One region of the Fictibacillus sp. UD genome, then DNA from elsewhere that is predicted to be linked to it. Evidence: riboswitches for the same ligand, from Rfam matches in the RefSeq annotation. Region 1 holds a riboswitch; each other region holds the start of a gene.
What was found. Region 1 has a riboswitch for S-adenosylmethionine ahead of P8610_RS06805 (bifunctional homocysteine S-methyltransferase/methylenetetrahydrofolate reductase). Riboswitches for the same ligand answer to the same signal wherever they lie in the genome.

Region 1 (7,948 bases):
GGCGGAGACCCCTTCGTGTTTGGAAGAGGCGGAGAAGAAGCAGAAACACTTGCAAAAAGCCGTATTCCGTTTGAGGTGATTCCTGGAATAACATCAGGCATTGCAGCACCAGCTTATGCAGGTATTCCTGTTACACATCGAAACATCGCTTCAAGCTTTGCGGTCGTTACAGGTCATCGAAAAAAGGGTGAAGATGATGAACTGAAATGGGAGAGTCTAGTGAACGGTATTGATACGTTAGCGATTTATATGGGAGTGGGCAACCTAGGTTATATTTGTAAACAATTAACGAGACACGGAAAAAGCAAAGAAACACCAGTTGCCCTTGTTCAATGGGGATCTTTAGAGAATCAGCGAACCGTTACAGGTACACTGGATACGATTGAGGAAATCGTGGTTAGAGAACAAATTGAGAATCCGAGCATGATTATTGTCGGTGAAGTCGTTCGTCTTCGCAGTGAACTGAAATGGTTTGAACAGCTGCATGAAGAACCGAGTAAGCTTGCTGCCATAAGCGGGGCCTTGTAAATGAAGGCATTGCTCTTTATCTGTCATGGCACAAGACTGAAAAAAGGACGAATGGAAGCGGAAGAATTTGTGAGACTTTGTATGGCACAAGTTGATGTTTCAATAAAAGAGATTTGTTTTTTAGAGCTTGCTGAACCTTCTATCGCTCAAGGTTTTAAAACGTGTATACAAAAAGGTGCAACGAGTATCTCTGTTATTCCTGTTTTCTTATTAAGTGCTAATCATATAAAAATGGATATTCCGCAAGAACTTCACCACTTGCAGAATAAATATCCAGGAGTAGAAGTGATTTACGGGCGTCCCTTCGGTGTACATGAAGCCATTCCGCATTTATTGTGGGAGAGAATTATGAACAGTGCGGTCAAGCTAAAGAAAATTACACATATTCTCCTTGTAGGCAGAGGCAGCACCGATCCAGATGTTAAGCAGGACCTAGAAGCAATAGCGTCAAACGTTCAAAACCATTACGGAATCCCTAGCATACAAGTTTGCTTTCTAACTGGTTCAGAACCGAGCTTTGAAGAGGCTCTATGGAATAGTCGCGAGTTGTATGACCAAGTTATCGTTGTGCCGTATCTTCTATTTTCAGGGTTGTTAAGAAACGGGATGAAACATACGATAAGCCGCTATCAGCAACAATCTAAACAAATTGTAACTCTTTGTGAGACACTCGGCTACCATCCGATACTAAAAGAAGTTTTACTCACACGTATCAATGAAACACTTGAGACTAAGAAATATGCATTTTCTTAAAGTGCGAGGAATGCTATGTATCCCATACATGTAAACTTGTCTGGAAAAACTGTTATTGTAGCAGGCGGGGGTTTGGTAGCTTACCGTAAAATTAAAGATTTTTTGAATGAAGAAGCAATAATTACTGTAATCAGTCCAGCGGCTGTTAACGAAATTCAGGAATGGCATTCTGAACAAAAGTTAACTTGGATCGAAAGAGAAGTGAAACGTGAAGATTTGGAAGAAGCATTTCTAATCATTGCGGCTACCAACTCTAATGAAACGAACTCTTGGATCGCTTCTCATGCTAAAACGAATCAGCTCGTAAATGTGGCTGATCATTTGGAATTAGGAAACTTTATTGTTCCTAGTGTTATAAGAAGAGGTAGACTACTACTCTCTGTTTCAACTGGTGGAGCGAGTCCGAGTTTATCCAAGTCAATAAAAAAAGAGTTGCAGCAAACATTTAGTGAAGACTATGAAACGTATTTAGAATTTTTATTTGAATGCAGAGCTATTATAAAAAAGGAATATCCGGAAGCATGCCGAAGATCATTATTAAGAGAACTAACAGATTCCCGCTTTTTAAGTGATAAAGAAAAACAAAATGTCTATAAACAGGCATTAATGAACAAAGTTGATCGAAACCTAGCTAGTAAAACAACAAAAGAATAGACCTTATCAAGAGAGGTTGAGGGAGCGGCCCTATGATACCTCAGCAACCAGCAGCTTTTTAAGCTGAAATGGTGCTAATTCCTGCGAGTTCATTTGTAGACTCGTAAAGATAAGAAGACCCCGGCGCATAAGAAAAAGTCTTCTTTTATAGAAGGCTTTTTTATTTTTTATAAAGGAGGCTATTATGAGTTTAATCACAGACTTAGAACAAAACAAGATACTGATTGGTGATGGTGCGATGGGTACGCTTCTGTATTCCTATGGATCTGACTTTTGTTATGAGGAGTTAAATCTTTCTCAAGCAGACCAGATTTATAACATTCATCGTGCTTATCTAGATGCAGGAGCTAACATCATTCAAACCAATACGTATGCAGCGAACTATTCGAAGCTCGAACGTTATGGCCTTCAAGATCATGTAAAAGAGATTAATAAAGCGGCTGTTTCAATTGCTAGAAACGCAGCTCAAAATGAATATGTTGTGGGTACGATCGGTGGAATACGTGGTATTAAACCTAATAGCATCTCACTAGATGAAATCAAGCGCAGTTTTCGCGAGCAGTTATATTGTTTATTAATGGAGAATGTAGACGGCATACAGTTAGAAACGTATTATGACCTGCAAGAGCTTGAAACGGTTTTAGAGATTGCTAGAAAAGAAACTTCTCTACCTATTATTACTCAAGTGTCATTGCAGGAAGTGGGATTTTTGCAAGACCGTACACCGATCTCGGAAGCGTTGAACCGATTAGAGAACATTGGAGCTGATGTTGTTGGTTTAAACTGCCGTCTAGGGCCATATCACATGCTGAAGACGCTTGAAGAAGTACCATTGCCAAATTCCGCTTTCCTATCAGCTTTTCCGAATGCTTCGCTCCCTTCGTATACAGATGGCCGTTTTATATATGAAGGAGACGCTGATTATTTTAAAGAGTGTGCACATTTGTTTAGACAGCAAGGTGTACGTCTATTAGGTGGCTGTTGTGGTACAACGCCTGCTCATATTCGTGCCTTCTCTCAAGAACTTAAAGACTTAGAGGCTGTAACAGAAAAAGAAGTAAAGCAAGTAAAAAGAAAATTGGTTATTCAGTCAGCATCAAAACCTAACTACGTTCCACTTAGTGAAGAAGTTAAAAAAAAGCAATCCATCATTGTTGAATTAGATCCCCCGCGCAAGTTAGACACATTGCGTTTTATGGAAGGAGCAAAAGCCTTAAAAGAAGCGGGAATCGATGCACTTACCCTCGCTGACAATTCGCTTGCTTCACCTCGTGTATGTAACTCTGCATTAGGATCAATTGTTCAAAAGCAACTTGACCTTCGTCCGCTCGTTCATATTACGTGCCGCGACAGAAATTTAATTGGTCTTCAGTCTCACTTGATGGGACTTCACACACATGGAATTCATGACATACTTGCAGTTACTGGAGATCCTGCAAGTGTCGGAGATTTCCCAGGTGCTTCGTCCGTATATGATGTTACATCTTTTGAACTTATAAAACTTATAAAACAGTTTAATCAGGGTTTATCTCTTTCTGGAAAAGAGCTGGGAGAGAAAACTTCTTTTACGGTCGGAGCTGCTTTCAACCCGAACATCCGGTCCATTGACAAAGCCGTCGATCGTTTAGAAAAGAAAATTGCTTATGGCGCAGATTACTTTATAAGTCAGCCTGTTTTTTCAGAGGAGAGACTTATTGAAACGTATGAATCAACAAAACACATTGATAAACCAATCTATATTGGCATCATGCCGCTAACTTCATCACAAAACGCAGAGTTTTTACATCATGAAGTACCAGGAATAAAGCTTTCTGACTCTGTGAGGGATCGCATGAGCAAGTTTAAAGATGATCCTACTCAAGCCCAGAAAGAAGGTTTGCTAATCGCAAAATCATTATTAGACACAGCTATGGAACTCTTTAACGGCATCTACTTGATTACTCCATTCATGCGTTATGAACTAACTGTGGAATTAGCACATTATGCGAAAGCGAACCATCCATCACTACTAGCCAGGAGGTCACAGAATGCTTAAGTCATCAATCGAACAGCAACTGAAGTTAAAGATTTTAGTAATGGATGGAGCTATGGGAACAATGCTTCAAGAAGCAAAGCTTACACCAGATGATTTTGGCGGTGAAGAATATGACGGCTGTAATGAGTATTTAAATGTAACAAGACCTGATGTTATCCTGTCCATTCATCATAAATACCTTGAATCAGGTGCTGACATTATCGAAACCAATACATTCGGTGGAACGAATCTTGTGCTCGATGAATACAACCTGGGACATCGAGCTTATGAGATCAATAAGCTTGGAGCTTCCATTGCCAGAAAAGCAGCTGATGCTGTTTCAAGAAAGGAATGGCCTCGTTTTGTTGCGGGCTCACTCGGTCCAACAACAAAAACGCTCAGTGTTACAGGGGGTACGACGTTCGATGCTTTACGTGAATCGTATGCCGAACAAGCTCGCGGGTTGATTGATGGCGGGGCGGATTTGCTCCTATTAGAAACAAGCCAAGATATGTTAAATGTAAAAGCGGGCTATCTAGGGATAGAGAAAGCAATGAAACAAACAGGCAAAGAAATTCCCCTCATGGTGTCTGGAACGATCGAGCCGATGGGAACTACGCTTGCTGGTCAGTCGATTGAAGCTTTTTATATATCGTTAAAGCATATGAATCCAGTTGCAGTGGGATTAAACTGTGCAACAGGTCCTGAATTCATGCAGGATCACATTCGTTCCTTATCTCATTTGTCTTCAACAGCAATAAGCTGTTATCCGAACGCAGGACTTCCTGATGAAGAAGGAAACTATCATGAAACACCAGAATCTCTTGCTGCTAAACTATCTGGATTCGCGGAAAAAGGGTGGCTGAACATTGTAGGTGGCTGTTGTGGAACGACACCAGCTCATATCGCAGCACTTGCAAAAGTAATGAAAAACTATTCCCCGCGACAGGTGCAAGTAAACGAAACACATATGGTTTCTGGAATCGAACCTTTTATATATGATGATCCAACATTAAGACCCATCATGGTTGGAGAAAGAACAAATGTGATCGGTTCCCGGAAGTTTAAACGTCTCATTGCTGAAGGAAAGTTTGAAGAAGCTGCTGAAATCGCAAGAGCTCAAGTAAAAGGCGGCGCTCATGTACTCGATGTTTGTTTAGCTGACCCTGACCGCGATGAGTTAAGTGATATGGAAGAGTTTATGAAAGAAGCGGTTAAGAAAGTGAAGATTCCTTTTGTCATCGATTCAACAGACGAGGATGTATTAGAACTCGCTTTAAAATATTCACAAGGAAAAGCCATCATTAATTCCATTAATTTAGAAGACGGTGAAGAACGATTTGAAAAGGTGATCCCGCTTCTACATAAATATGGAGCGGCAGTCGTTGTCGGAACGATCGATGAAATAGGCATGGGTGTATCTGTCGAGCGAAAACTGGAAATCGCAAAGAGATCTTATGACCTTTTAGTTGATAAATATAACGTTTCTCCTTCAGACATCATATTCGATCCACTCGTTTTCCCAGTTGGAACAGGTGATGAGCAATATATCGGATCAGCGAATGCCACTGTTGAAGGCATACGCACCATTAAAAAACATTTTCCTGAGTGCTTAACCATCCTAGGGGTCAGCAACGTATCGTTTGGCTTGCCTCCTGTAGGGCGTGAAGTGTTAAATGCCGTATACCTTTATCATTGCACACAAGCGGGGCTGGATTATGCCATTGTAAATACAGAAAAGTTAGAGCGCTTTGCTTCAATCTCTTCTAACGAGATTGAGATTGCAGAAAATCTATTATTCCGTACAACTGAAGAAGCTTTATCTGTTTTTACTGACTTTTATAGAGGAAAGAAGAAAGAAATCAAATCAAAACTGCCGGATATGAGTTTAGAAGAACGGCTTCAATATTACATTTTAGAAGGAACTAAAGAAGGATTACATTCTGATTTGGAATTGGCTTTAGAAAAATATCCAACACCTTTAGCCATCATTAATGGGCCGTTGATGAATGGAATGAAAGAAGTAGGACGCCTATTTAACGAGAATCAGTTAATCGTTGCAGAAGTCCTTCAAAGTGCAGAGGTAATGAAAGCATCTGTATCTTACTTAGAGCCTCACATGGAAACAAGTGATGAGTCTGCATCAAAAGGAAAAGTACTACTCGCCACCGTTAAAGGAGACGTTCATGATATTGGCAAAAACCTGGTAGACATCATACTAAGCAACAATGGGTTTAAGGTAGTTGATTTAGGCATTAAAGTAACATCACAAACTTTAATCGAAGCAGTTAAAAAAGAAAAGCCAAATATTATCGGACTCTCCGGTTTGCTAGTAAAATCCGCTCAGCAGATGGTCTTAACTGCAAATGACATGCGTGAAGCGAATATATCAACACCTATACTTGTTGGAGGCGCAGCACTATCAAGGAAGTTCACTGATACAAAGATATCTAAAGAATACGAAGGAATGGTACTTTACGCGAAGGATGCAATGGAAGGACTTTCAATTGCAAACCAAATTCAAACACCAGAAGATTACGATAAACTGGCTGTTGAACTTCAGGAAAGGAAAAAAAGAGTCGTGTCTGATGCAGGAAGTTATGAAGGTTCTTCCTCTGTTGCAACAGCTGTAAGGATTCGGTCAAAAGTATCTCAGACTGCTCCAGTTTTCGTTCCGATCGATACCAAAAGACATATTCTAAGAAATTACTCATTGTCTCACATTCAGCCATATATCAATTTACAGATGCTATTAGGACATCATTTAGGTATTAAAGGGAAAATATCACGATTGCTCCAAGAAAGAGATGAGAAAACCCTTCAAATTAAATCAGTTGTAGACGCACTGTTAATAGAGGCGAAGGAAAAGAATTTAATCACTCCTTCAGCGATGTATCAATTCTTTCCAGCGCAAAGTGATGGGGATTCTGTACTCATTTATGATCCTATTGATCATCAAAGAGTTATTGAGACTTTTGATTTTCCGAGACAAAACAAAGAACCATATCTTTGTATAGCGGATTACTTAAAATCAAAAGAAAGCGGGGAAATGGATTACGTGGGTTTCTTTTCAGTAACAGCTGGAACTGGAATACGGGAGCTAGCTTCAGAACTTAAACAGGAAGGCCGTTTTCTTGAAAGCCACGCACTTCAAGCATTAGCTTTAGAAACAGCAGAAGGTTTTGCAGAATTGGTTCACCAGCAGATGCGAGATCGCTGGGGTTTTCCAGATTCAGTTGATTTTACGATGAGAGAACGGTTTTCCGCACGCTATCAAGGGCAGCGATTTTCCTTTGGGTATCCTGCATGTCCCGAACTTGAAGATCAGCAAAAGCTATTCAAACTGATTCAGCCTGAGGATATCAGTATTCAATTAACAGACGGCTGCATGATGGAACCCGAAGCTTCCGTTTCTGCCATTGTATTTGCACATCCTGAAGCGAGGTATTTTAATGTGTTAAGTTGAACAACAGCACCTTTTATCAGGTGCTGTTGTTTTTTCTTAAATTTTCATGCAATTAAGATAATTTATTTTGAATCCATTTCTTTATCCTTTATGATGATAAAAAGAGAGGAGGAGTTATGTTTATGAAGAACATCGACTTTTATCTACCTACCATCATACGAGCTGGAAATGGTGAATTTAAAAAAATGGGGATACACTTAAAAGAAGTTTTAGATGGAAATCGAATCTTTATCGTGACAGACCCTGGTATTGAGCAAACGGGGTTCGTAAATCAAGCTATTCAAATGTTAGAAAAGCAAGGGTTTGAAACCCGAACGTTTAATAAAGTAAAGCCAAATCCGCGTGATATCGATTGTAAAAATGGTGGTGAAGATGCGAAAGATTTTCGTGCCGATGCGATATTGGCATTAGGCGGGGGATCTGTTATCGATTCAGCAAAAGCGATTGCCATTTTACAGTGCCTAGGTGGTGAACCACAGGATTACGCTGGGCGAGATAACGTACCTAAAAAAGTAACTCCTATCATTGTTGTA
Region 2 (7,948 bases), on a different contig from region 1:
ATTCTTTGTCAGTTCAACAGAGCCGTTATCGTTTGTTACTAAATTTTTTTCATAGTCTATGGTTGCCCCGCACCACGACTTCAAGGATACCGCTTCGGTGTTGTAGTTATAAACACGTCGTAAGATCGCATTGATCTTAGCGATTAATACGTCAAAATGGAAGGGCTTTTGTACAAAATCATCCGCTCCAAGCTGCATGGCCATCACCATGTCACTCGGATGGTCGCGAGAGGATAAAAAGATAATGGGAACATTGGAGTGAGACCGAATATTTCTGCACCAATGAAAGCCATCAAATTTAGGCAGCTGGATATCGATGATGACTAAATCAGGTTTAATGTTAGTAAACTCTTGAGTGACTCGGGTAAAGTCTGTAATACCATAAACTTCATAAGACCATTGAAATAAACGTTCTTTTAACTCGCTAAATAACGTTATATCATCTTCAATGAGTAGAATCTTAAACATTTATTATCACCACATCAGGATAGTTGTATGTGTTGAGTTTATAGCAAAACCTGGATATTTACTACTAGAATCTCTATATAGATAATTCTCTATTAAAGAGTTTCTTAGGCGCTTAGTTTTTAATAATGTTTCACATGAAACAATAAAAAAAGCACTGGTTTTTTAAGCCAATGCTAAAGGTTTTTAGTATGAATAGGCGCTTCTTTTTGATGACTTTTTATCCGTTTTAACTGAGCTACAATAATGATGCTGATGATGACGAGTAAGAACCAAGAGCTGATCTTACCGAGATGGACGAGTGACCAAGAGGCTTGCTGATTCGGGTACTGCCATGCTCCTAAGAAGGTTGTAATGTTTTCTGCAATCCAGATAAAAAATCCAATTAATAAAAAGGAAAGAATGATAGGCATTTTATATACTTTGTTGAGAATTCGATAATGAACAGTTGTTTGATAGAAAATCGGAAAAAGAAGAAGAATCAATATCCATCTTGCATCGATTAAAAAATGATGTGTAAAGAAATTCATATAGATCAGAAAACATATTCCAAAAGAAAACAGGGGATTAGGCCATCCTGTAATGTGAAGATCTAATCGTCTCCAGCTCTGACAGATATAGCTTGCAACGCTTGCATACATAAAACCGCTGTACAGGGGAACGCCATAGATCTTTGTATATGCCTCTTCAGGATAGCTCCACGAGCCCATATGAACTTTGAACAATTCTAAAGCAAGGCCAATCAAGTGAAAGACACAGATGACTTTAAGTTCATCTATCGTTTCTAGTTTTGTCAGGATCATAACGATCTGGGTCAGCAAGCAAACGATTAGGATAAAATCGTATCGTGGTATGAGAGGGATGCTTATAAACTTTGAAAGTGCTAAAGCGCCAAAGATAACGACAGGAAAGATACAAGAAAGTGCTTGTAAGTATGTGAACTGAACGAGCGCCCTCATGAGCCAACCACCTTTTTATAGAATTAATATGGAAATATATTGTATCTATAATAACCTATGGTGTTCAGAAGCACATCATACAAAAAGCTGTTTATTTTAACATGGATCTGTCAGTTGACAGATCCATGTAAGTCTTGTGAAAAGAGTTTACCTCTTTGGCAGCGCTGCATCCGCTAATGAATAGACAATCGCATCATCTGTTGGTGGATTATGAAGACCGGCTCTTACATCTCGAAAGTGCCGTTGGAGCGGATTTTGTACAGAAAGACTTCTAGCCCCAACGATTCTCATCGCGAGATCAACCACTCTGTTCGCGCTGTTTGTTACAGAATGCTTAACTGCAGCGAGTTCTGTACCTAGATTCTGACGTTGTTCAGGGTGGTTTACCCATTTTTCAGCAACGGCGTGAAGAATCGTTCTTGCTTGAAATAGCTCAAGTTCGATCTTGCCAATCTTTCTTCTCACTTCTGGCACATCTGAGATAGGTCCTGATAAGGTGTTAGGGCTATACTCTGACGCAAATTCTATTGCGTAATTCCGCGCTGCTCTTGCGATCCCTAGGTATACAGCAGGCACTTGCAGATACCAGCCTTTAGGTACGAGGTTCTTCCCATCTTCTACGACAAGTAAATTTTCCTCAGCTACATAAACGTCGTTCAATAGGAGATCATCACTTTTTGTTCCTCTCATCGAGATGCTGTCCCATGTTTCTTTTACAAAAACCCCTTTTTCTTTGTGATTTACTAAGAAAAATCCTTTATGGTTGGTTTCTGAGATTGTGGCTGTGATGACCGAGTAATCAAGGGCTTCTGCCATAGAAGTAAAAGCCTTGCTTCCGTTAATCAGCCATCCGTCTGCTTTCTTGACTGCTGTTGTAGTAGGTATACCCCCTCGAGAGGGACTTCCTGTCGCGCGCTCTGTTTGTGCCAAGTTAATGAGTGCTTTTTGTTCAACAACTTTTCGGCTAAGATTAGCGAACGCGTCGCCTTTCCAATGCCGGTTTTCTGCCGCCTCTAAAAGAGTACCCAGATGCCACCCAAGAGAGAGGGCAGTAGGTGCATCTCCTTCAGCAAGGTGCTCTTGTATCGTTAATAACTCAAGCAGGTTCAATCCCTTTCCTCCATATTCTTTTGGGATGGTGAGGGAAAGGAAGTCATGGTTCTTTAGGTCTTGAAAGTTTTCATAAGGAAAAACACCTTCACGATCAACAAATTCTGCCCGATTCTTGAAAACTTCTTTTAGTTCTAGAGCGGTATTTATCGCTTCTTCAAAACTATGTTTTTGGATGGTTTTTCTCAAAGATATGCTCATGGTATCCTCCTAAAGTTATTTTTATGTAAGTTGGTTTTAGTATTTGGTCTTATAAAAGGACTTCATTGAAAAGTTGATTGGAGTGTAAGGTGGGAGACTCCTGCGGGACAGGTAGGCAGGTGAGACACTTAAAAGTGAAGCGTACGAATGTGGCTCACCGCCTGCCCCGCGGAAAGCGAGCACCTGGAACGGAAATCAACCGCTCACATGACATCGATGGACAACCAAGCACAAAAAAGCCCTCTTTCAAAGACGAAAGAGGACGTAGATTCCATGTGCTAACACGCTCTCTCATCTATCAGACATTCAAAGAACATCTGCTGGAATTAGCACCTTTCTTTTAATAAAAGCGGTTGCTGCAGGATCGTAGGACCAGTTCCTCCCCTGACTCTTGATAAGATACAATTATTTAATTATTAGTCATCACTATAGAGGATAAAGTAAACCGCTGTCAACTAAAAACAGATTGTTAAGAAAATTATTTTATTTCTCTAAATTTCATTGACAGGCTATTTTTATTCCTGTATATTTCGTTACTAAATTGAATATTATCGATTCCTTATCGAGAGAGGTGGAGGGACTGGCCCTTTGAAGCCTCGGCAACAACTATTTTTAGTACTGTGCCAATTCCAGCAAGCTTGTAGCTTGAAAGATAAGAGGAGACGTATACGTATGTTTTTTTTGACGTATCTTTAAACCTCTTCTTAATTTGAAGAGGTTTTTTCATTTTCTCTTGGAACGGGTACAAAAAAATTCTATGCAACGGAGGAAACAATTTTGAGTAAAGAAATTTTGTTTAACGCGTTTGAGATGACAAGTGCTATGCATAATTCTCATGGCCTTTGGAAGCACCCGGAGAACAAGAGACATAGAAACTATAAGGATCTGGATTATTGGATTGAATACGCAAAACTTCTAGAGAAAGGGAAGTTTGATGCTGTGTTTTTTGCAGATGTGCTTGGCGTTTATGACGTGTACAAAAAAAGCAAGCATCCGTCAATCCGTGATGGACTTCAAGTACCGCTGAATGATCCGGCGCTTCTCATATCTGCGATGGCGAGTGTTACAGAAAATCTATCGTTTGCCGTAACGGTTAGTACTACGTATGAACAGCCTTTTGGCAACGCGAGACGGTTTTCCACACTTGATCACTTAACAAAAGGTCGTATCGCTTGGAATGTGGTCACGTCTTACTTGCCGAACGCTGCAAGGAATTTTGGTTTAGAAGATATGATTAAACATGATGAGAGGTACAACATCGCTGATGAATATTTAGAAGTGTCATACAAGCTTTGGGAAAGCAGCTGGGAAGATGGTGCATTTATTGAAGACCACGAAAACAATACGCTTGTAGATCCTGAGAAAGTTCATGAGATTAATCATAAAGGGGAATATTTTAGTGTCGAAGGGCCACATTTAAGTGAGCCTTCGCTACAAAGAACACCTGTTATTTATCAAGCTGGAACGTCCGAGCGGGGGCGTGATTTTGCAGCAAAGCATGCAGAGTGTATCTTTGTTGGCGGCCCAACACCTCAAAGAATTCGCTATTATACGAACGACATTCGAGAGCGTGCAGAAAAATACGGACGCAACCCAGAAAACATCAAGATCTTTTCGTTCTTAAACGTGGTGGTCGGAAAAACAACAGAGGAAGCAGAAGAAAAGTTTAGATCATATGCAAACGTGTGGAGTGCTGATGCTGCAAAAGCACAATACGGAGCAAGCGGTTATGATATTGCTGAATATGAAGAGCTAGATCCTGATCTTCCTTTTGGATACAAAAAATCAACAGAAGGCGGACATTATAAAGCTGCAACGCTCACTACGGATGCCCCTAAGCCGCTCACGGTGGGAGAAGTTTTAAATCGTTTTGAGTCACCTGACAGAGGAAGTTTTATCGTTGGCAACCCTGAAGAGGTAGCAGATGGCATTCAGGCACAATTTGAAGAGTCTGGAGTGGATGGTTTCAACTTAAATCACCTTGTAACACCAGGAGATTTAGAGTCTTTTGTGGAGTTAGTTGTTCCTGTTCTTCAAGAGAGAGGACTTTACAAAAAAGAATACAACAAAGGCACGCTCCGGGAAAAATTATTTTCTCAAGGTGGGCCTCTATTGCCAGAAGACCATCCGGCAGCCAAATTCAGACGTGTTTTTGCGGAGAGTAAATAAATAATTAGAAGAGTGGGGAGAGAGACAAATTGAAGAGATATTCGTTAATTTTAATTGCAGGGATCTTGATTAGCGTACTGCTAACAGGATGTGGTGCATCAGGAGAAAAAGCAACAAAGAAAATCACACTAGGTGCAACCGTTCCATATAGTGATATGCTTGAAAAAGGGGTAAAACCTTATCTTGAGAAAAAAGGATACACCGTTGAAGTGAAAGAGTTCAATGATTATGTTCAGCCCAATATTTCATTGAAAAGCGGTTCTTTGGACGCCAACCTTTTTCAGCATAAAGTTTATATGGACGCTTTTGGTGCAGAGAATAATATGAAACTCGCTTCTGTCATAACAGTACCCACTGCACCGATCGGCATTTATTCTAAGAAATACAAATCACTAGATGAAATAAAGCCTGGAAGCACGGTTACCCTAGCGAATGATCCAACTAATTTAGCAAGAGGATTGACCGTTTTAAGAGATAACGGCTTAATTGAGATTGACGGTTCGGCAAATCCTTTAAAAGTATCGGAAAAAGACGTTACCAAAAATCCGAAGAACCTTAAATTTCAGCCTGTAGAGGCTGCACAAACTCCTCGAACACTAGATTCGGTAGATTTGGCAGCAGTAAACGGAAACTTTGCTCTCTCTTCAGGACTGGACCTGAAGGATGCCCTTGTTAAAGACAAACTGCCTGAGGAAATCATTAATCGAATTGTTGTGCTTGAAAAAGATAAGAATTCTAAGCTAGCGAAAGATCTTAAAGCAGCAGTAGAATCAGATGAATTTAGGAAAGTAATAGAGAGTGATTTTAATGAGTTTCATAAGCCAGATTGGATGAATAAGTAATTACTACTTTTCAGCACGATTTGTACGCACAGCAACAAAGTTTACAAGAACAGCAAAAAAAAAAAACCACTGACATAATGGAATTTCCATCATGTCAGTGGTTTTTGGCATGTAGATCTTAACGAACACCTTTCATGAACCCTTGAATCTTAGGCGAGAGCATGAATAGGATAATACTTAGAAGAATGGCTACTCCACCAATTACTCCAAAGTACATCATTTCTGTTTTATCTGTATAGAATTTAACGATTTGTGCGTTAATTGCCTGTGCAGCTGCACTGGATAAGAACCATAAGCTCATCGTTTGTGCAGAGAATGCAGCAGGTGCAAGTTTCGTTGTTGCTGAAAGACCAACTGGTGATAAGAGAAGCTCACCAAGTACAACGATAAAGTAACTAAGCACAAGCCATAATGGATTAACTAGAGAATCTTCTCCACCAAAGTATGCAGGAAGAAGAATAACTAGGAATGATAATCCGGCAAATAATAAACTTAAAGCAAATTTCTTTGGTACTGTCGGTTGACGATCACCAAGCTTTACCCAGATCCAAGCAAATAATGGAGCTAGAACAATGATGAATAACGGGTTCAATGATTGGAACCAAGCAGGTGAAATCGTAATACCTGCAAATTCAAGGTCCGTACGCTTGTCTGCATATACAGCAAGAATTGTAGAACCTTGTTCTTGAATAGCCCAGAACATTACAGATGCAATGAATAACGGGATATAAGCGATAATTCTTGAACGCTCAGTAGCCGTCGTTTTAGGACTACGGTACATAACAATAAAGTAGATTGTCGGAATCGTGATACCGAAAATACCAACTAATGTAATGAATACGTCTAATGTAAAGATACCAGCAGGAATTGTTGTACCTAGAATTACAGCTAACACAACCACACTAATACCAACGATTAATGATACTTTTTTCTTCTCAGCTGGAGATAATGGGTTAGGAACAACAGTACCTGCAAGACCAAGATTCTTTTTCTTAGTAACAGCAAATACGATTAGTCCTAATAGCATACCAAGTGCTGCAATCCCAAATCCTAGATGGAAGCTCGTTTTTGAAACTTCTCCTACAATTAATGGAGATAGGAAAGCACCTAAGTTAATACCCATATAGAAAATACTGAAACCAGCATCTCGGCGATTATCATCTGTTGCATACATATCACCTACTACGCTTGATACGTTAGGTTTAAGTAAGCCTGTCCCAATAACGATAAAGACCATTGAAATGAATAACATAGTCAGATCGCCCGGTAATGACAAGACAATATGACCGATCATAATTAAAATACCACCATAGAATAGTGCTCTAGATGTACCAAAAACTCTGTCTGCTAACCAACCACCGATTACACCTGACATATATACAAGTGAACCATAAATGGACATGATTGCTAAAGCAGAGGACTCTTCTAGCCCTAAACCGCCTTTTGAAACTTCATAGTACATGTAATAAATGAGGATTGCTCTCATTCCATAGTAAGAAAAGCGCTCCCAAAACTCAGTGAAGAAAAGTGTAAATAGACCTTTAGGATGTCCAAAGAAGCCTTTTTGAGGTACACTATCCACAATTTTCTGTCTATTGATGTCTGACATAAGACAACCTCCTTTAGTTCATTAAATATAATACTTTGAAATATTTATTATTGTCAAAAGTTTTCGGCTTGTCTATTATTACAGGTTTTTATGCATTCGTAAATGGAAATTACAACCTATATAGGCCTAATGGCTTATATCTATGCAAAATGTAGCATAAAACATGTATAAATAAAGTAAAAAAAAATTCTAAAGTAGTATGCTCAAAAATCAAAAATATTTGTAAGGTGTTGGGAAAATACTTATAACATTGTGATACGAGTAAGATTTCAGTAGTATAGAAGAATAAGTTTAAGGTTTGAAAAGAGGTTTTTATCAATGAACAAAAATTCCATTTATGGATTAACAATTGAACAGCTTACAGCATGGCTAGGCCAGCACGGATATAAACCCTATCGCGCTTCACAAGTTTGGAACTATCTATATAGAGAGCGGGTAACTACTTTTTCGGAAATGATCGATATCAAAGACGATTGTATCGAATTATTAACCCAAAACTTCACCATTCAAACGCTTCGTGAGCACGTTAAGCAAGAAGCATCAGATGGAACAGTAAAATTTTTATTTAAGTTAAATGACGGCAACTTGATCGA
Region 3 (7,948 bases), on a different contig from region 1:
TTTTGGAAGTGGTTGATTTCCGTTCCAGGTTGCTCGCTTTCCGGGGGGCGGGCGGTGAGCCTCTTGCCGCTACGCGCCCTTAAGGGTCTCACCTGTCCCACTCGTCCCCCAGGAGTCTCGCACCTTGCACTCCTATCAACTTGTCAACGAAGAGGAAGACCAAAATTACTTAAAAGCAGCACTATTTTAGTTAAGAGCTTTTTAAACAAAGCATTAACAAAAGACCTTCAAAAAAATTTTTACCACCATGCCTCCTTTTACTCATCCACTGGAATTTATGATGTGAAAGGAGGTGAGGCACATGGCAACAGCAGCTTTGATTGGTTCTTCGATGCGATTAGAGTTTGACGGAGGTCTGGATGCAGACTTGAAACCGGTGGTGAAGTATAAAAGCTTTGCAAACGTAAAGACTTCTGCTACCCCTGACCAGCTTTATGCAGTAGCAAGCGCGTTGACAGGACTTCAAGTTTATCCACTTCTGATGATCAACCGCAATGATTCCTTCGCGATTCACTCTTAAGAAGGAGTCGTGAGGAAAATATAATAGAAAGGAGGGATTTCAATGGCCAAAGTGCTTGAATTGCAGTTTCTTAACCAGGAAAACAAAACGGTAACCATCCGCTTGGATGCTCCAATTGAACCGGTTGATCCTGCAGCTGTAAACGCAGCGATGGACACCGTAATCGCCCAAAACATCTTCACTTCATCAGGCGGAAATTATACGAGCAAAAAAGGTGCGCGTATCGTTGACCGTGAAGTGAGCGAGATTACGCTGTAAGTTTTAAAGCGAGTAAATAGCGACCGTAAAAAACCGTCTTCTAACCATTTAGTTTAGAAGGCGGTTTTATTTTACCTGTGGATATTGTTGATAATGTGGATAAATAAGTGGATAGATAGATTTGACGATAAGTTTATTTTAAAAGCGAATGTGGATAACCTCTGGATAACTCAATATATAGGGGGATAAGTTTATCGATTGCATCATTTTGGAAGCGGTTTATTACAGCGCTTTTTATGGTAATGATTTTGGGTTTTCGATATAATGCTTAACAAATAGAAGTTTTTTAAAATAAAAGGAAATTATGCTACAATTATGGTAAAATAGTACAAACATAAAATAGTTGGAGGAAAAGGCATGGAATTTAAAATCGGTGACATTATTGAAACGTTCGACGGCTTAAAAGGAGAAATTACTTCATTGTTGACCAACACCGCTGTTGTGGACTTTTCCGTAACAGAAAATTATACCGAGCATTTTGAAGATGCAAAGCAAGTTGTTCGCCTAAATGATATTCGTCAAGTGGTAAAAAGCTAAATCGATATATACGCAAAAACAGCCCTTTTGTTTTGAACAAAACAAGAGAGCTGTTTTTTTGGTTGTATTAAAGGTTTTTACGATTGTTTTGAGATGTCACGCCAACGGATACCACATTTTGATCGTTTTCAGTAGTATACGCGGTTTGATTTGATCCAGAAGAATAATCTTGCAGATTATCTTTTCCGATCGGGTTTTCCGTTAGTTCTGTTCCCGCTTCTTTTAGTTTTGTACTGATGCTGCCGATCTCCCCTTTTGTTTCTTTTGCCGTGGAGAGCACCTCGTTCGAGATTTCTTTTAACGTATTGATATTGCCAAATACATCTTTATTGAGGCGTTCGTATAAAACTTGCGCGTCACTGATCGCATCTTTTAAGGTAGTTGTTGCAGTCTTGAACTGGCTGATCATCTGATCCTTCACTTCACCCGGGTTTTGTTTCACTTCGGTTATCATCTTGCTCGAACTGTCCTTCAGCCCTACTGCTGTGTTTTTCACTTTTGTCCGCGTATTGTAGTCGATTAAGGCAAGTGCTCCGCCAACGATCCCACCGACTATGATTCCTCTTAAAAGTTTGCTGTTTTGCGGGTTTGCCACTCGTTCTGTTTGAGCTGTGCCATACGTATTTTCTTGGTACAACCCGCTTTCATATCCGTTTCTAGTGTTTACACTTTGTTCCATTTTGAGTCCTCCTTCAAATAATTTTTTTCGTAGTATGGGGATTCCCTTTTCTCTAAAAGATAAACGTTTGGGTACGCCATATCAGGATAAACAATCATTTTACATAAAAGTTGGGATAACTCCTCATACTATGAAAAATCATTGTGAAATGGAGGTTTTTAGAATGGGAAAAGACAGACAAGAGAAGAAACTGAGAGAGTCTGGACGCGTTGAATCTGACCGTGATCAAGATTTGAAGTATTCAGGCGCGGCTAAGATGGAAAGCCCTGATGAAGCGCGTGCTCGCAATCATCAAGATCAGTAATCAATGATTTGTTAGCCAATCCGATGGCCCATGAAGGTGATTTTTACCTTTTTGGGTCGTTTTTAATGTGGCGCATCCTAAAGTTAGCGGTTTTTGTCGAAAATCGTTTAAAATATTTTATCCGTGAAATTATTTGAAGTTACCGTGAAATTCTCAGGTGACCTACATCTAAAACATACATTCATCGAAAAATATCCTCTCTGGACACGGATCACAAAAAAAGAGGCATTCCCTCAACAAATCGAGTTCACACCCCTGTCTTACTTCAATTTTATCGACCTTACAATGAAAAGGGCGATCGTTCCAGTGATTCCGATAATAAAAACCGGCAGAATCCATACACCAAGCCCCTCCTGAGCTCCTTGTGCCACTCCTGTACTCACCCAGCTCATAAGAACGAAGAACAATAGCATCTCGTTTTTAATCATATTCAGCATCAGACGGGCATTTTTGTATTGTCTCTCTGCGTTTTCTTGAGTTAGATTAAAATAATTGTAGATGTGCGGAAATTTTTCAACGACCGTAAGAAGAATCCATGTCATCAATCCGATTACGAGTAAAATCCAAAGATTGATTTTACTTCCCCAGCCGTCTGGTTCACCCGCTGCGTTAAAGTGAGTTGGAACGGTGTCTGGGATGGACGGCCATTGCATAATTAGACTTCCGGTACATGCTATGAACAAGCAAATCGCCACTATATCAAGAATGTTTTCGAGCAATGTCTTAGGAATTTTAAGTTTCGGCCGAATTTCATACATTGTGTTCAACCTCCTCTATTCGACTAATACGGTTTTTTCCAGGTAAAGTTTCGTTCTTATTGTATTTGTGGAAATTCACATTTATAGTTAAAGTATCTTTTTTCCAATAGGAGGACTTATGAAACTAGGCGCATTTTCGGTAAGTTTAAATGTAAAAGATATTCACAAATCAAAAGCATTTTATGAAACACTGGGATTTGAAGCATTAGGCGGGGATATTACTCAAAACTGGCTGATCATGAAAAATGAAAGTTGTGTAATCGGTCTTTTCCAAGGCATGTTTGAAAAGAACATCCTAACGTTTAATCCAGGATGGAATCAAAACGCCGAAAGCCTTGATGAGTTTACAGATATTCGCGAACTTCAAAAGCACCTTAAGGAACAAGGAGTAAAGCTGCTTACGGAAGCCGATGAAACGAGCACAGGGCCCGCTAGTTTCACGATTGAAGACCCAGACGGAAATCCTATTCTTGTAGATCAACATAGATAATACATAAAAACGTCCAGATTCATTTCTGGACGTTTTCTTATTCCTTATTTATTTTCTATTCCCATCGCGATAATAAACCAGTTTGCTCCGTTTTTACTTCCGATCTGGAAAAAGAGCGCAATGATTTCTTCGCGGGTAAAATGTTGAGTTAATCGGCCGTAAAGTTCATCTGGCAGCTGTCCATGATAAGCCATGATGTGGTCTGCAAGTTCTAAAGCTAGCCGCTGGCGGTCTGATAGTTCAGAGTTTCCTTGTTTCATCGCTGTTTGTCGAGTGGACTCGTCCAGAGTCCCGTAGTCCATGCTTTGTCAGTAATCGCAGCCGTTGTTTGAGGCCGCACGCAAGCGGAGCATTTCCATAAGTTCTGGTTCCAGGATGTTGTTCAGTGCTTTGTCCATTTGCTGAAAAGCATCAAGAATTCCCGGCGCATTAGCAAGGGCTTTTTTAAATGGTGTTCCTTCAACATTCACTTCAGGTAACCGTGCCATTTTTTATCCTCCTCCTTATATACACTTCTTTTTAAGCTTACATGATTTTTCCAAAGTGTCACATTATTCTGTTTCAGTTCACGTATTTGCGCTTCCTTTACAGAGTTGTTATGTAATGTTTACTATCGTAACTTTATCTTAAGATAATAAAATGGTTACACGTGTTACGCTTTAACCATAGATAAAAAGTCTCGCTTTCGACAGCGTTGTAGTAAGTTATAATTATTTTCAGATAACAATAGAGGGTTTTGTAGAATGCTGTTGAATTCCTTACTAACCAAAGCCAAGTCGCTTGGTAAATACATCTGAGGAGTGATTTTTATGTTAAAGCGTTTCGTGGCAGTTGCCGCATCAGTACCACTAGTCGTCTCTTTGGCTCTTCCAGCTTCAGCTGCTGAGTCAGGAGTGAAGGAAGCTTCGTTTACACCTTCAGCTAAGCAGGAAGCTGCATCTCAGGAAATTATCGTACACTTTAAAGATTCTGTTTCAGCTGCAAGCTCTGTTGAAAATACAGTTTCAAAGTTTGGCGGTAAAGTGGTGGATGTGACGAAAGACTTTACCGTTGTAAAAGTCGATGGCAGTGTGGCAGAAGCTGTTAAGAATTTCGAGAACCTTGACTCGGTTGAATACGCTGAGCCAAATGCCACGTTTCATGCAAGTTATGTTCCGAACGATCCTGCATACAAGCAGCAATACGCTCCTCAAAAAGTTAGTGCCGAGCAAGCTTGGGACACAACGCAAAGTGCGTCATCTGTAAAAATCGCCGTGATTGACACAGGCGTTGACTATAACCACCCGGATCTAGCCGGAAAAGTAATTAAGGGTGCTGACTTTGTTGATGATGACAACGACCCGATCGATGAGAACGAACATGGAACTCACGTTGCCGGAATCGCAGCTGCGAACACGAATAACGGTGTTGGTATCGCAGGACTCGCTCCTAAAGCTTCTATTCTAGCTGTTCGCGTGCTGGACGCAGAAGGCAGCGGTTCATTGGATGATGTTGCACAAGGCATCCGTTATGCGGCTGACCAAGGCTCGCAGGTTATTAACTTAAGTCTTGGTGGATCGGTAGGTACGCAGACGCTTCAAGATGCGGTGAACTATGCTTGGAATAAAGGTTCCGTTGTTGTAGCTGCGGCTGGCAACTCTGGTGTAGCCCTTCCTAGCTACCCTGCTTACTATTCGAACGCGATCGCGGTAGCGGCTACTGATCAAAACGATCAAAAAGCTTCGTTCTCTAACTTTGGTACGTGGGTTGATATCGCTGCTCCTGGAGTTGCCATCTATTCGACAACACCAAACAATCAGTATGCGAGTTTCTCAGGTACTTCCATGGCATCACCTGTTGTTGCGGGTGTAGCTGGACTTCTCGCCGCTCAAGGTAAAAATGCTTCACAAATCCGTGCAGCGCTTGAAGATACGGCAGATCCTGTAACAGGCACAGGCACGCTGTTCCAAAACGGCCGTGTTAATGCCGCAAAAGCCGTACAGCAATAATTTGTGAAAAGTTGTTTCATAGCCTCTAGAAGTCTTTTGTATAAGACTTCTAGGGGTTTTTTGTTTAAAATCCTAAAAGAATGTGGTTTTTAAGGTGGTTTGTCCTAATTACTTCTTTGATATGTTGATTGGAGCGGAAGGCTGCGAGACTCCTGCGGGACAGGCGGGCAGGTGAGACACTTAAGAGTGAAACGTCCAAATGTGGCTCACCGCCTGCCCCGCGGAAAGCGAGCAGCCTGGAGCGAAAATCAACACTTCCAAGAGCAACAAAGCTTTGCAAAAACTATCTTGTTTAAAATTCGCTTTTATATGAAAAACTGTTAACAGGAAACGTGTTAAGAGCGGAGGTTGTTCCTATGTTTGGTTTTGGTAAGCAAAAGAAACGAACGTCGCAAGGTTCTGGCAAGAGCGAATCGACTGAGGTTGAAAAAAGACAGAGCGAAAAAGAAGCAGAAGAAAAAATTGTGTACTTTTTCTTGATCAGCACAGCGATTTTCGGAATTGTCGTATTGTATCTTGGAATATCTAAAGAAATGTCATTGATTTTTCATGCCCCTATGTCATAATAGGTGTAACTTTTATAACGTTTCAGCCGATTTATTCGGTCTCTTATTTCGAGCAGGCGGAGGGATTTAGCCCTATGAAGCCCGGCAACCACCTATTTTATAGGCACGGTGCTACATCTAACAGTTTACAAAACTGAAAGATAAGAGGATTGTACGGAATCATTCGTCCTCTTTTTTTAAAAGAGGGCGTTTTTTAGTTTATTAGAGAGGATGATGTGATTTATGGGTCTTAATAAAGCCGATCGCATAAAGAAGATGCGCGTTCCTGAGGTTGATGAAAAACTTGAAGGCAGGTTGCCGCCTGGACAAGTCATGACGGAACGGTTTCCCATTTTGCATGAAGGTGACGTGCCTGTTTATGACATGAAAAAATGGTCGTTATCTGTAGAAGGACTCGTTGGGAAACATGTCGAATTTACTTTTGAAGACATCATGAAGATGCCGCAAACGACAGTCGTACGCGATATTCATTGTGTAACGAGATGGTCACGATTCGACAATGCGTTTGAGGGCGTAAAGTTTACAGACTTTCTGAAGCACTTTAATGTGGATCCGAAAGCGAAGTACGTGATGGTCCACGCGGATTACGATTATACAACGAATGTGCCACTTGAAGATCTGCTGCGTGACGATGTACTGCTCGCACACTCGTTTGAAGGTAAACGGCTGACAGACAAGCACGGTTTCCCGCTTCGTCTTATTGTGCCTCATCTGTATTTCTGGAAAAGTGCAAAGTGGATCCGAAAGTTTGAATTTTTAGCGGAAGATCAGCCTGGTTTTTGGGAGCAGAATGGGTTTCATATGTACGGTGACCCGTTCAAGGAGGAGCGTTTCTCGAGCGACGAGTTTGAGATGCCTGAGGATGAGTGGAAGAAGAAAGAGTATGATTGATTGTTAGGAAAAAAGTAAAGGGAAAAGTAAAGCTACCTTTTCCCCCTTAGCATTTTGATTTCGTTTTTGAGTGCAGTCAACTGATCTTGGATTTCTTTCATCTGCGCTTCTTGTTCTTGCTGATCTTTTTGAGCTTGCGCTTGATCGATGTAGATTTGCTTTAGCGCGATGGCAGCACTAAAAGTTGCCAGGAAATCACCGGCAGTTACTAGCGTTGATGCAAGTAAGGCGAGTTCAGCTGCAAACGTTGCACCGTCCTTATTGTTCGCTAAGTATTCTTCTTCTGCTTCTGCTAAAATGACGTCTACTACACGCTGGTTCAAACCATTCACTCCTCACACCCTGATATCTACCATACAATATGCGTTTGCCCTAGTTCCGGTGCCCGATTTAACTGTTTAGAATGCTGGATTTCGGGTGCTAATTTTTATTTCTTTCTTAATGTAAAGGCATTTTGACCGATATTATCCATATTAGGGGAGGTTTGGCGATGGAACACTGGCTGTCTTTTCGGATTCCGTTTGATATCATTTCAATTTATATTTTGCTGGCTGCTTTTATTATTGTCGGCATATTCTCAAGCCTGCTTCGAACAGCCTTACCAGAGTGGTCTGTCAGGATTTTTAGCTACACGGGGTTTGTTGGCGTGATCTTTGCTTGGCTGAAGCTGCTAGAGTATTAATACATACATAAAAAAACGCCTGGGGTTGTGATGCCCCTGGCGTTTTTGGTGTTTTATAAAGATTTAAAAAGCAATTTACGCAGTACAGGCATGAGGTAGTCCACAAGTTCCGCAGCACTTGGTACAACAACGTTTTGCGGACCGTAAATGTTCTGCATCAGCTTCTCTTCTTCCTCTGTTATTTCTCCGTTTGCTATAAACATGCCGATCGTTTCGATTCCGAGTTTTCGAGTTCGAGTAACCGCTTCGTGCGTATCGAGCACACCGTGCGTTTC

Region 2: it holds a riboswitch for S-adenosylmethionine, as region 1 does, so the genes downstream of both, P8610_RS17935 (LLM class flavin-dependent oxidoreductase) here and P8610_RS06805 (bifunctional homocysteine S-methyltransferase/methylenetetrahydrofolate reductase) in region 1, are expected to answer to the same signal.
Region 3: it holds a riboswitch for S-adenosylmethionine, as region 1 does, so the genes downstream of both, P8610_RS12260 (sulfite oxidase-like oxidoreductase) here and P8610_RS06805 (bifunctional homocysteine S-methyltransferase/methylenetetrahydrofolate reductase) in region 1, are expected to answer to the same signal.

Annotation. Positions count from the first base shown of each region.
Region 1 covers NZ_JARUHH010000003.1:96,306-104,253, forward strand. The annotation lists gene cobA (uroporphyrinogen-III C-methyltransferase) at 1-528, shown strand, start outside; gene P8610_RS06795 (sirohydrochlorin chelatase) at 529-1,281, shown strand; gene P8610_RS06800 (precorrin-2 dehydrogenase/sirohydrochlorin ferrochelatase family protein) at 1,297-1,935, shown strand; SAM riboswitch class I at 1,936-2,051, shown strand; gene P8610_RS06805 (bifunctional homocysteine S-methyltransferase/methylenetetrahydrofolate reductase) at 2,120-3,970, shown strand; gene metH (methionine synthase) at 3,963-7,415, shown strand; gene P8610_RS06815 (iron-containing alcohol dehydrogenase) at 7,538-7,948, shown strand, end outside.
Region 2 covers NZ_JARUHH010000017.1:53,568-61,515, forward strand. The annotation lists gene P8610_RS17920 (response regulator transcription factor) at 1-468, opposite strand, end outside; gene P8610_RS17925 (DUF817 domain-containing protein) at 642-1,424, opposite strand; gene P8610_RS17930 (acyl-CoA dehydrogenase family protein) at 1,572-2,735, opposite strand; SAM riboswitch class I at 3,024-3,136, opposite strand; SAM riboswitch class I at 3,292-3,394, shown strand; gene P8610_RS17935 (LLM class flavin-dependent oxidoreductase) at 3,513-4,904, shown strand; gene P8610_RS17940 (MetQ/NlpA family ABC transporter substrate-binding protein) at 4,934-5,746, shown strand; gene P8610_RS17945 (peptide MFS transporter) at 5,865-7,355, opposite strand; gene rlmN (23S rRNA (adenine(2503)-C(2))-methyltransferase RlmN) at 7,674-7,948, shown strand, end outside.
Region 3 covers NZ_JARUHH010000006.1:181,845-189,792, reverse strand. The annotation lists gene P8610_RS12320 (DUF1659 domain-containing protein) at 302-520, shown strand; gene P8610_RS12315 (DUF2922 domain-containing protein) at 563-778, shown strand; gene P8610_RS12310 (DUF2187 domain-containing protein) at 1,136-1,315, shown strand; gene P8610_RS12305 (hypothetical protein) at 1,383-1,994, opposite strand; gene P8610_RS12300 (YpzI family protein) at 2,158-2,298, shown strand; gene P8610_RS12295 (DUF1648 domain-containing protein) at 2,559-3,056, opposite strand; gene P8610_RS12290 (VOC family protein) at 3,175-3,546, shown strand; gene P8610_RS12285 (carboxymuconolactone decarboxylase family protein) at 3,591-3,848, opposite strand; gene P8610_RS12280 (hypothetical protein) at 3,855-4,034, opposite strand; gene P8610_RS12275 (S8 family peptidase) at 4,356-5,534, shown strand; gene P8610_RS12270 (hypothetical protein) at 5,706-5,858, shown strand; gene P8610_RS12265 (hypothetical protein) at 5,891-6,100, shown strand; SAM riboswitch class I at 6,141-6,247, shown strand; gene P8610_RS12260 (sulfite oxidase-like oxidoreductase) at 6,323-6,991, shown strand; gene P8610_RS12255 (hypothetical protein) at 7,024-7,314, opposite strand; gene P8610_RS12250 (hypothetical protein) at 7,482-7,673, shown strand; gene P8610_RS12245 (vWA domain-containing protein) at 7,727-7,948, opposite strand, start outside.